2 regions of the Mesorhizobium sp. WSM4898 genome follow, and region 1 is predicted to be linked to the other one. Evidence: riboswitches for the same ligand, from Rfam matches in the RefSeq annotation. Region 1 holds a riboswitch; the other holds the start of a gene.
The links. Region 1 has a riboswitch for glycine ahead of gcvT (glycine cleavage system aminomethyltransferase GcvT). Riboswitches for the same ligand answer to the same signal wherever they lie in the genome.

Region 1 (5,712 bases):
GCGCATAGTCGGTGATGCCGACGGTGGCGACGCCGCCTTCGACGCGCAGCCATTCATGATCCTCGGTGAAATAGGTATTTGCCATCGGAATATCATCCTTTGCGGTAGCGATGTGGCGTGAAGGGCAGCGAAGTGACATCGATCGGGATGCTGGTCCCGCGGACGTCGGCGAATAGTCTGATGCCGGGCTTGGCCAGCGCATTGTCGACATAGCCCATGGCGACCGGGTGGCCCGTCGACGGGCCGAAGCCGCCCGAAGTCACGTGGCCGGCCGCATTGCCGTCGGCATCGACAAGCGCGGCGCCGGCGCGCACCGGCTGACGACCATCGGGTTTTAGGCCAACGCGCTTCTGAGACGGCCCACGCTCGAGGATCGAGCGCAGCGCGTCGGCGCCGATGAAGTGACCGGAAGCGCGGAGCTCCTTAGGGATCGCCCACATCAAAGTGGCGCTCGCCGGATCGGTCTCGGGTGTCAGATCCTGGCCATGCAGGCAGAGCCCTGCCTCAAGCCGCAGGCTGTCGCGGGCGGCAAGGCCGATCCATTGCACGCGCTCGTCCTGCAGCAGGTTGCCGACGAGATCGCGGGCATCCGCTTCCGGCAGCCCGATCTCGAATCCATCCTCGCCGGTATAGCCGGAGCGGCTCATGAACCAGTGTTGCCGGGGCTCGACACCATGCATGAACAGCAGCGAGCCCGTTTCGATACCGGCTCGCGAAAGGGCCGCCCAGGCATCCGGGCCCTGGATCGCCAGGAAGACGCGGTCGAGCGGCTCGACCTTGGCATCGAAATCCGCGGCCAACGCACGCAGATGCCTTTCATCCTCGGCCGCATTGCCGGCGTTGGCCACCACCATGAATCGGCCATCGTCAAGACGCGTGACGATCAAGTCGTCGATGACGCCGGCGGCCTCGTTCAGGAAGAAGGTATATTTGGATTGGGCAATTTCCATCGCGCCGGCGTCGAGCGGGCAGGCGCGGTTGAGTAGGGCGGCGACGCCCGGGCCGCCGACCTCGAACAGCTTCATATGCGAGATGTCGAACAGGCCGGCATGCTCGCGCGTGTGGAGGTGCTCCTTCATCACGCCGGCCGGATAGGTCAGCGGCATCGACCAGCCGGCAAAAGCGCCGAAACGCGCGCCCGCGGCGCTATGCAAATCCTCGAGGGGTAGATGTTTGGTGTCTTCGCCGGTCATGTCTTCTCCAGAGTCGCACGCAATCGACCGCCATTAGCGGTCTAGTCCGTGCCCCTCTGTCTGAAGCCTGAGAGACTCGCGCCCCGTAACTCTGTCGGCAGCGCTTACACCTTCGGCGCGGGAAGATTCCCGACTTTCCAGAGTTGTCTTTCCCGTCCACGGTTCTTTTGCCTGAGAGATTTCGGGCGATTTCCCCTTCGGCGACAGCTTGCGCTGTTCTCTCCCGCAAACAGGTAGGACTCAGTCACCTGAGCCCTCGACGCGCCATCCATAGCCCGTCGGCGACAGCTTGTCACCTCCCAGCGACATATCTCTCGGCAGCCGACGCCGATGACAACACCCGATCTGGTCTGAACGGCGGCCCAGCAAGGCGGCCTAGTCGCCCGAGGCCATCGTCTTGCAAAGGATGATGTTGGAATGGCCGATTGTCGCCGTGAGTCTTTTCTCAATCGCGTTGAACTCGGCTGACGCAAGATCGTGCTCGGCCTGCAGGCGAAGCGCCATCAAATACCGGCATACCAGTCGTAGCCATTGTCTTCCCAATAGCCGCCGCGACCGCCGCCGACATTGGCGAAGCCGTCGACCAGCTCGATCTTGTAGAGATATTTCGGCATCTTGTAGCCGAGCTGGCGCTCGACCCGCACCCGCAGCGGCGCGCCGTTCTCGACCGGCAGCGGCTTGCCGTTCAAGCCGTAGGCCAGGATCGTTTGCGGATGGCGGGCATCGATCAGGTCGATGCTGCCGTAATATTTGATGTCGCCAGACAGGCTTTGGTCGATCGTGTCGAGGCAATGGAACATGACGTAGCTCGCCTGCGGCTTGACGATGGCCTGATCGAGCACCAGCGAGAGCCGCGTGCCGGTCCATTTGGCGATGCAGCTCCAGCCTTCAACGCAGTCGTGGCGGGTGATCTGGGTGCGGCTCGGCATGTTCTGCAACTGCTCGCGGGTGAGCGACAGCGGTTTTTCGACGAGGCCGGTCACCTCCAGGCGCCAGTCGGCGAAATTGTTGGCGAGAAGACCCTTATAGGTGTCGTCGTCAGGCGCGGTGACGCCGTTCGGCCGCTGCGGCTGGCGGATGTCGGCCTCGCTGAATTCCGGTGCCAGCGCGTCCCGGCCGGCAAGCAGGCGCTGCGCGCGGTATGTCAGCCCGTTGGCGTTTTCGAGGAAGCTGCGCAGCCCGCTGCCGACGCCCAGACCGCTGTCGAAGCCATCGCAGCCGGACAGCGCGATGCCTGACAGACCGAGGCTGGCGGAGGTCAAGAACTTCCGGCGGCTAATCTGGAATTTTGCCATGTCAGGCGCTCCTCTCGGTTGCCTGGTCGTGCTTTGCGGGCGGGTCGGTGCGATACCAGCCGGTGATGATCGAGCGCAGCTCGTTGATCGGACCGGCAGCCACGATCATCAGCATATGGACGACGAAGAAGAGCACGAGCAACACCATGACAATGAAGTGGATGGTGCGAGCCGTCTGCCGACCGCCCAGGATTTCATTGAGCCAGGGAAGCACCGAGTTCATGCTCGGCGACATCGCAAGCCCGGTGATGATCATCAGCGGCAACAGCACGAAGAGCACGCCGCCATAGGCCATTTTCTGCAGCGTGTTGTACTCGCGGGCATGGTGGAATTTCAGCCTCGCATGGTCGAGGATGTCGCGCGGCAGCTTGCGCAAGTCATCCAGGCGAGGGGCAAGATCGCGGCGGATATGGCCGTTGATCAGGCTCGCGACCAGCCAAATGAGCAGGGTTGCGCTCAGCACCCAGGCGAAGAAGAAATGCACGACGCGGGCCGTGCCGAGGTCGTAGTAGGACGGGATCGTCGCCCAGGACGGAAAGGCGCGCGGCGTTTCCTGTCCGGGAGGGCCGGACCAGCCGAGCACGCCGGTGGTGTCGAAGCGATGCCCGAAGATTTTGGTAAAGCCGCGCGGTCCGCCGTCTGTGTTTTCGGCGCCGATCTCGAGGATCGTATTGTTGTATTGGAAGCCCGATTCCTTGCCGATGTAGAGTTGCGGGCGCGCGTTGAAGATCTGCAGGCCCGAAAGCAGCATGAAGAACAGCGAGAACGCCCAGAGCCAATGGGTCAGGCGCGTCCAGCGCGATTGCCGGTAAATCAGCGTCGGGTCCTTCGGCGCGGATGCTTCCACCTCGGCGGAGGGTTCGCTTCTGGCGACGGTCTCCATATCTTGGTGTCCTCCCGGCTCGCTCGTCTGCGGCCTCTCAGAGCCTTGTTCTCCTCCCAATACGTCTCCGGCCCAAGCGTTGTTTCATCCGATCACGGATTTATTATGGACTGCCCAGGCTGACCGCGAGATTGACCGCGGCGGCGACGATCACCGTGTTGAAGAAAAAGCTCAGGATCGAATGGACGAGCACGACCTGGCGCATGCGCGAGGTCGTGATCCCAGTGTCGGCGGTTTGCGCAGTCATGCCGATGACGGTCGCGAAATACAGGAAATCCCAGCCTTCCGGGCGTTTGCCGCCGGGAAAATCGAGGCCGCCGACCGGATTCTTCTTCCTGGTTTTCTCGTCGATCTCGTCGCCGTCCATCCAGTAGACATGCGCATAATGCAGCGCCGCCATGGCATGGATTGTGAACCAGCCAAGCGGGATCGACAGCATCGCGAACAGAACCTCCAGCGGATGCGCGGCAGCCTTTTGGTTGATGAGTTGAAACAGCGAGCCGATGGCGAGGCCGACGACCAGGAGCGTGACCGCAAAAATCAGCAGCACCGGCAGGTCCGTGGCACGCGCGTTCTTGCTCAGGTAACGGACGGTGAGCCTCGGCATCGCGACCAGCACCAGAAGAGTGTAAGCGGCGAAGAAGAGGTTGGCGCCGATGGAGTAGGGCAGCGGCGCCCCCAGCATCAGGGCGAGAAGCAGCGCGACAATGCCGATGGGCGCAGCCAAAGCGAACTGCACGTGCCGGTGGATCGGCGTGTTGAGGGATATGTCGTCGCCCATGGCCGGTTCTCAAAGGGCTTCGGGTCAGCCGGGTGTGGCGGATTTGAGCGCCCGCCGCAAGATGCGGTCGAGCTCGCCGAGAAAGTTTGACCTGTCCTTCGCCGTGAAGGCGGCGTTCAAGCCGCGGCTTTCGCCGGTCTCGCGCAGATGCTGCTTCAAATCCCGCATCGCCACCGCCATGCCGATGGTCTCGGGCGTGAGGGGACGGCCCGTGGGTCCCAGCACATGCGCGCCGAGCGCCACCGTGCGCGCGGCAAGCGGGATATCGGCCGTCACCACGACATCGTTGAGTTTGGCGTTCTCGACGATCCAGTCGTCCGCAGCGTCCGCGCCCTTGGAGACTACGACATTGCGGATCATCGGATCGCGCGACGGGCGCAGGCCGCCATTGGAGACATAGGTAACCACGACGCCGTGCCGCTCCGCCACCTTCTCGACCTCGGCCTTCACCGGACAGGCATCGGCATCGACATAGATGATGGGTGCTGGCATCGTCTCTCCAAATGTGCAAAGGGCCGGCGTTGGCCGGCCCTTTACCAGAAATCCCGCAATCGTCAGGCCGCCAAGGCTCCCGACTTCTTCGCCGTCCAGGTGGCGATGTAGTCCATCAGGGCGGGGTTGAGGCAGTCATAGGGTTCGAGCCCGATCGACTTCAGCTGGCCGCGGATGCCGTCCATGCGGCTCGGGTCGACGCCGGCTTCGATGATGGAGGAGACAAAGGCGGCAAAGCCGGGCGGCGACCAGCCGTCCTCCTCGAAACGCTCGGGATGGATGAAGGACAGACCCTTGAAGGGATGGTCGCGCTCGACCGGGCCGTACATGTGCACGCCGCAGCTGGTGCAGGCATGGCGCTGGATCAGCGCTGCCGGGTCGACCACCTTCAGCTTGTCGCCATTCTCGGCCACAGTGACGTCGCCGGTGCCGGCAACGGCCACGACCGAGAACACCGCGCCTTCCGGCTTCCAGCATTTGGTGCAGCCGCAGGCATGGTTGTGGGCGATCTGGCCCTTGACCTTCACCTTCACCGGGTTGCTGGTGCAGAGACAGACCAGCGTGCCGCCGGAAAAGGCAGCACTTTCCTTCGGCAGCCCGTTGTCGATCTTCGGATGCAATTTTTCCGCCATTCGTCCTTCCTCCCATGTTGAGCCGCAAAGGTTGCGGGCTCCAGCCCACGACCGATGCGGCATTGCTTCAGTAAACCACGACGCTGCGGATCGACTTGCCCTCATGCATGAGGTCAAAACCCTTGTTGATGTCGTCGAGCGTCAGCGTATGGGTGATCATCGGATCGATCTGGATCTTTTTCTCCATGTACCAGTCGACGATCTTCGGCACGTCGGTGCGGCCGCGCGCGCCGCCGAAGGCGGTGCCCATCCAGGTGCGGCCGGTGACCAGTTGGAAGGGCCGCGTCGCAATCTCCTGGCCGGCGCCGGCAACGCCAATGATGACCGACTTGCCCCAGCCGCGATGCGAGGCTTCCAGCGCCTGGCGCATCACCTTGGTGTTGCCGGTGCAGTCGAAAGTGTAGTCGGCGCCGCCGATCTGGTCGGCGCCGCGCTT
Region 2 (5,712 bases), on a different contig from region 1:
CATCGGGCCGGCTTCCATCGAGGTGTGGATCTCGTCGCCGGTGCGGTCGAGGAAGCCGGTGTTGATGAACACCACGCGTTCTTTGGAGGCGCGGATCGCTTCCTTGAGGTTGACGGTGGTGCGCCGCTCCTCATCCATGATGCCCATCTTGATGGTGTTTTTCGCCATGCCGAGCAGGGCCTCGACGCGGCCAAAAATCTCGACGGCGAAGGCGACCTCTTCCGGCCCGTGCATCTTCGGCTTCACCACATACATCGAGCCGGCGCGGGAATTGGCGCGGCGGCCGTTCTCGCCGACATCGTGCAGCGCGATCAGCGCGGTCAATGCCGCGTCCATGATGCCTTCCGGCACCTCATGCCCGTCGCGGTCGATAATCGCGGGGTTGGTCATCAGGTGGCCGACGTTTCTCACCAGCATCAGTGAGCGGCCGGGCAGCAGCAGCTGCCCGCCATTCGGCGCCGTGTAGCGGCGATCCGGGTTGAGCCTGCGGACAAAGGTCTTGCCGCCCTTGGTAATCTCTTCCGCCAGATCGCCCTTCATCAGACCGAGCCAGTTGCGGTAGACGACGACCTTGTCCTCGGCATCCACGGCGGCGACCGAATCCTCGCAGTCCTGGATGGTGGTCAGAGCGGCTTCGAGGATGACATCGGCGATGCCGGCCGGATCGGTCTTGCCGATCTGGTTGGCGCGGTCGATGACGATCTCGATGTGCAGGCCGTTCTTCACTAAAAGCACGGCCTCCGGCGTGGCGGCGTCGCCGCGATAGCCGACGAACTGTTTTGGATCGGCGAGCGTGGTGGCGCCGGCGCCCTCGCCCACCTTCAGCGCGCCGTTCGCCACCGAGAGCCCGTTGATGCCGGCCCATTTGCCGGTGGTCAGCGGCACCGACTGGTCGAGGAAATCCCTGGCCCAGGCGATCACCTTGGCGCCGCGCGTGGGGTTAAAACCTTTGCCCTTCTCGGCGCCGCCCGTCTCGGGAATGGCGTCGGTGCCGTAAAGCGCGTCATAGAGCGAGCCCCAGCGGGCATTGGCGGCGTTGAGCGCATAGCGCGCGTTCATCACCGGCACGACCAGCTGCGGCCCGGCGACGATGGCGATCTCGGGGTCGACATGGTCGGTCGAGACGCTGAAGGCCGGCCCTTCCGACACCAAATAGCCGATCTCCTTCAGGAAGCCCTTGTAGCCCTCCTTGTCGATCGGTGCGCCGTTGGCGCGGTACCAGCCGTCGAGCTTCTCCTGCATGGCGTCGCGCTTGGCGAGCAGCGCCCGGTTCTTCGGCGCCAGCTCATGCACGATGGCCGAAAAACCGGTCCAGAATTGTTCGGCGTCGATGCCGGTGCCAGGCGCGGCCTCCTCGGCCACAAAGTCATGGAGCTCCCGGGCCACTCTAAGGCCGTAAAGGGCCACGCTAGTTTCAAATCGGCTCATTGCGTCCATGACGGAGGCCCCTTGGATCAAGCCGCAGCGGCACCGGCGTTGAACTGAGCAGAGACGCTTTCGGCAACCATCTGGGCGGTCACGGCCGAAAGCGTCCAGCCCAGATGACCATGGCCGGTGTTGTAGAACACTCCCGGCTGACGTCCCTTCCCGATCCTCGGCATCATGTTTGGCATCATCGGCCTCAAGCCCGCCCAAGGCACGACCTTGTGAGTGTCAACCGCTGGAAAAAGCGTACGCATCCACTCCACCAGCGGGGCGACACGATCATTGCGGATATCGCGGTTTGCGCCGTTGAACTCGGCCGTTCCCGCTACGCGGAAGCGGTCTGGCCCGAGACGGCTGGTGACGATCTTGGCTCGATCGTCGAGAAGACTGACCCAAGGTGCGGCCCCCTGGCTGCCGTCGTCCTCAAGATCCACCGTGATCGAATAGCCCTTCACTGGATATACGTTGACGCGGTCGCCAAGGATCTTCGCGAAATGGCGACTGGCAAGTCCGGCGCAGACGACGATGCCATCAACGTCAATTTCCTCCGACGGGCCGTCCAGACCATTGCGAGTGTAACCGATACGGAACTTCCCATCGCGCACAATGCTTTCGACTGTGGCATCGAAGACGAAATTCGCTCCTCGCCGCTCGCAGGCCTTGGCGAGGCCGGAGGTGAACTTGTGGATGTCGCCCGTTGAATCCGAAGGGGTGTAGAAACCTGCATGGAAGCTGCCGTGCAGCGCCGGTTCGATCGACTTGATTTCCGATGCCGTTACGGGTCGGCGGTCAAGGCCCCCCTCGACGAGCATGGAATTCACCTTGAGCGCGTGCTGAAAACTCGATTTGTCCCAGTAGACGTGCAAAATGCCGCGACAGACGTGGTTGAAGTCGATCTTCTCGCGTTCGGCGATGGCAAACAGGTGCTTGCGTGCCTCGATCGCCAGCTGTGTGGTCTTGACGGTGTTCTGACGGTAGTTCGCTATGTTGGAAACGAATTCGGCCAGCCATGAATATTTGTGCCACGTGGGCGCCGGATTCATGAGCAGGGGCGCGTCACGGCGCATCATCCACTTGATGCCCTTGAGCATGGTCGACCAGTGGTTCCAGACCTCGGCATTGCTTGCGGAGAGCTGACCTCCATTGGCGAACGAGGTCTCCATGGCCGCATAGCGTTGCCGCTCGATGACGGTAACCGAGTAGCTACGTTCCAACAGGGCATAGGCAGTGGTGACGCCGGTGATACCGGCACCGATGACAGCTATATGGGGCATTGCGCTCTCCGCGATAGGATGGGTGCGGGTTCGATCCCGCGGCTCTTCCCCAATCTGTCGCTATACCTGAGAGCTTAACCGCGCAGGCGTGGCCCGTTCGGCGTTCCCCTTCGGTGGGCGCCTTCCGCGCCTCTCTCCAGATCGTTCAACGGCATGGTCACCTTTGCCTGAGAGTTTCCTGGGGGGTTGCTCCGTCGGCGTCGCCTATCGCTCAAGCGATAGGTCGATCTCTCCCATGCCGCCATTTTTGAACGCATGTTAGTCAGCTAATTGGTCGTCGGGTTCTCCAGCTCCTGCCTATGCGACATCGCCTAGTTGCTCGAGCGATAGTCGAACAGCCTGTAGGGTTCCAACCGCTTTGCCTCGACCGTGGCGCCAAGACCCGGTTCTGACAGGACTTCGAGATAACCGTCCTTGATGCGATCCTCTGGAGCATTAGCAAGAACCTGCACATACCCGTCCGACTGGGGAAGATACGGATAGATCTCGAGCGGCATCGAATTGGCGCACGCCGCCCAGACCTGGAGCGAAGCCGCAGTGCAAAGCGTAGACGCGCAGTTGTGAGGCGATACACGCGCGTTGTAGGCCTCGGCCATGGCTGCGATCTGAACGAGTTCGAAGACGCCGCCGCAGTTGCCGACATCCGGCATCACCACATCGATCGCACCGGTGTCCAAAAGGTTGCGGAATCCATTGCGTGTGTAGACGCGCTCGCCGGCGGCAATCGGAAAGCGGAAACGCCCGGCAAGGTTCTTGAGACCAGCCAGATTGAACGCATCAAGGGGCTCCTCGACCCACATGACCTTCAATTCTTCACAGAGATCGAGGATGCGCAGCAGCTGGTCATTGCTGAGGCCACCGGACAGGTCGATCATCAACTCCGCTTGATCACCCACGACTTCCTTCAGGTTGCGAATGCGATCGACGGCGCGTGTGAACTCCTCTGGCGACAGCATACGGCGCTGAACATGTGTCAGCGTCCGGCCAGGTTGCTGCGTAGCCAGAGGATAACTTTTCAAAATCCTGTAACCGTCCTTCAAAGGCCGCTCAGCAGCCTTGGCCCATTCGACGGCATCGTTGCAGTGGTAGTTCCACCCGTTGGCATAGACCTGAGCCTTCGGCTCGAAGGAACCACCGAAGAATTCGTAGACTGGCATCCCGGCAGCCTTGCCCTTGATATCCCACAGGGCCTGGTCGATCGCACTGATAGCTGCAAACGAGATCGCGCCGCCGCCCTTGGTCCAGAATGAATTGTCGTAGAGATGGTGATAGACGTGCCGTGGGTAACGCGGATCGGCGCCAATCACCCGGTGAGCGTAGTCCGATATCATGCCAACGGCTGCCCGAGCGCCTAGACCATAAGCGACCGCCGCCTCACCCCATCCGGTGATGCCCTCGTCGGTCTCTACCTCAACCAGAACCGGGCGCACGCCGCCCGTGGGGATATGATAGGCACGGATGTTGGTGACGCGCATTGGAGGTTCCTCTAGCAAGGGAGACCTGAACATGCGCGTTGCTGATCATAAGAGCAAAATCGAAATCTTGATACCCGCATAAGCAATTCTTATGGCGAGACCAAATTCCTCCCGCACCTCGACAACCTAAGCGTCAGAAGCCGTGGCTTCAAAGGTCTGGTGCTTGCTGAGCTCCACGCGCAGGGCCTCGTAGCTCTGATCCGCCATGTGGGACCATGGCCGGTACCGCGTCCGCATCAGGTAGTATGGCGAGGGCTCGATACCTTCGAGCGCCCGGCATTCCGCGGGCAGGGTGTTGCGAGTCAGAGCTAGAAGCGTGCTGCACGTGATAGCATCGGCAATCGCGACGCTGCCACCAAGGACCGCGTAGCAGGCCATCGGAAAAAAGCTTCCGAACTCTACCCTCGGCGAACCGAGCTTCGCCCTCACAGCCTGTGCCGCTAGGTTTTCCTCGTACAGAGAGCAGATCTCAAGTCCGGCCAAATCCTGCAGAGAAAGGCTTGAACCTCGATTCGCGACAAGCCCCTTAGGGTAAATTGCGCAGACCGGAACATGAAAGACCTCGGAATCGAAAAGAGGGGATCCCAACGGAATCTCTCTGATGCCCAGATCGGTTATCGCGATGTCATGTCTCTGGTTCTCCATCTCCAGCACAATGGAGTCAGACGAGCCGTTCATGACCCTGAATTCCTGTCCACTCGCCGCGAGTTTTGTGATCGCGTGAGGCACAAGGTGAGTCGCCAGGTTACTGGACGCTATGATGGAAATCCGCGGCACTGGAAACGCGTCCAGTCGGTTGAACCGACCGCGAATTTCGCGAAGCTGCTGCATCACGGGGTTTATTTGTTCGAACAAGACCTTCGCTTCAGCTCTCGGCGTTATTCGACCGGCATGCCGGTCGAATAGTTTGACGGCCAATAGGTCTTCGAGACCGCCTATCGTCATGCTGACAGCAGGCTGCGTACGGCCCAGGTTCTTCGCAGCCTGTGAAATGCTGCCGGTCAGCATGACCTGGTAGAATGCTTCGAGCTGATTGTACTTCATCGTTTTCTACCACTCGTAGCTAGGCCATCGCGCGAAACTTGGCAACGCACAGCAATTTAGCCACCTACCGTACTAACGAGGCAGCGGCGATACCAATCGAAGCGATTCCTATGCAACTGCTGGATCGCTCAGGTAGTGCATTTGCGCCCTTCCTACCTGCGCCCTTCATAACATCGCGACGATGCGTGTTGGTGATGAATGGTTGCGAATGGGGTTGGCTTCACTCGGTTGAACCCCTCGCGACCATTTGGGGGATAGCCAAGGTCGTGTCCCATCAGGTGGTGTAGGTGAGGGTTATGAAGCCGCTCGCGAGCGCGCCGTTAGTAGCGCTGTAGCGAGCGAGCGGCCTGTCGGTGGTCATCGGCGCTTTCCGGTAGGGTTTGGTTGTTGACGCCAACCCATTTCGGAAGGAACCACCGATGACCGACGACATGATGAACCTGCGCGCGCTCGTGGAGAAGACCCCCGATGCGGATCTGCTGCGCGAGATGATC

Region 2: it holds a riboswitch for glycine, as region 1 does, so the genes downstream of both, P9228_RS21705 (D-amino acid dehydrogenase) here and gcvT (glycine cleavage system aminomethyltransferase GcvT) in region 1, are expected to answer to the same signal.

What each region holds. Positions count from the first base shown of each region.
Region 1 is NZ_JARTVQ010000003.1:46,503-52,214, forward strand. Features, by position in the region: gene gcvH (glycine cleavage system protein GcvH) at 1-85, opposite strand, end outside; gene gcvT (glycine cleavage system aminomethyltransferase GcvT) at 93-1,193, opposite strand; glycine riboswitch at 1,343-1,429, opposite strand; gene P9228_RS14890 (molybdopterin-binding protein) at 1,697-2,488, opposite strand; gene P9228_RS14895 (cytochrome b/b6 domain-containing protein) at 2,490-3,371, opposite strand; gene P9228_RS14900 (DUF1345 domain-containing protein) at 3,475-4,152, opposite strand; gene P9228_RS14905 (YaiI/YqxD family protein) at 4,177-4,644, opposite strand; gene gfa (S-(hydroxymethyl)glutathione synthase) at 4,707-5,276, opposite strand; gene P9228_RS14915 (S-(hydroxymethyl)glutathione dehydrogenase/class III alcohol dehydrogenase) at 5,344-5,712, opposite strand, start outside.
Region 2 is NZ_JARTVQ010000005.1:6-5,717, forward strand. Features, by position in the region: partial or broken gene P9228_RS21700 (malate synthase G) at 1-1,437, opposite strand, end outside; gene P9228_RS21705 (D-amino acid dehydrogenase) at 1,455-2,699, opposite strand; glycine riboswitch at 2,744-2,849, opposite strand; gene P9228_RS21710 (mandelate racemase/muconate lactonizing enzyme family protein) at 3,011-4,174, opposite strand; gene P9228_RS21715 (LysR family transcriptional regulator) at 4,301-5,218, opposite strand; partial or broken gene P9228_RS21720 (IS256 family transposase) at 5,638-5,712, shown strand, end outside.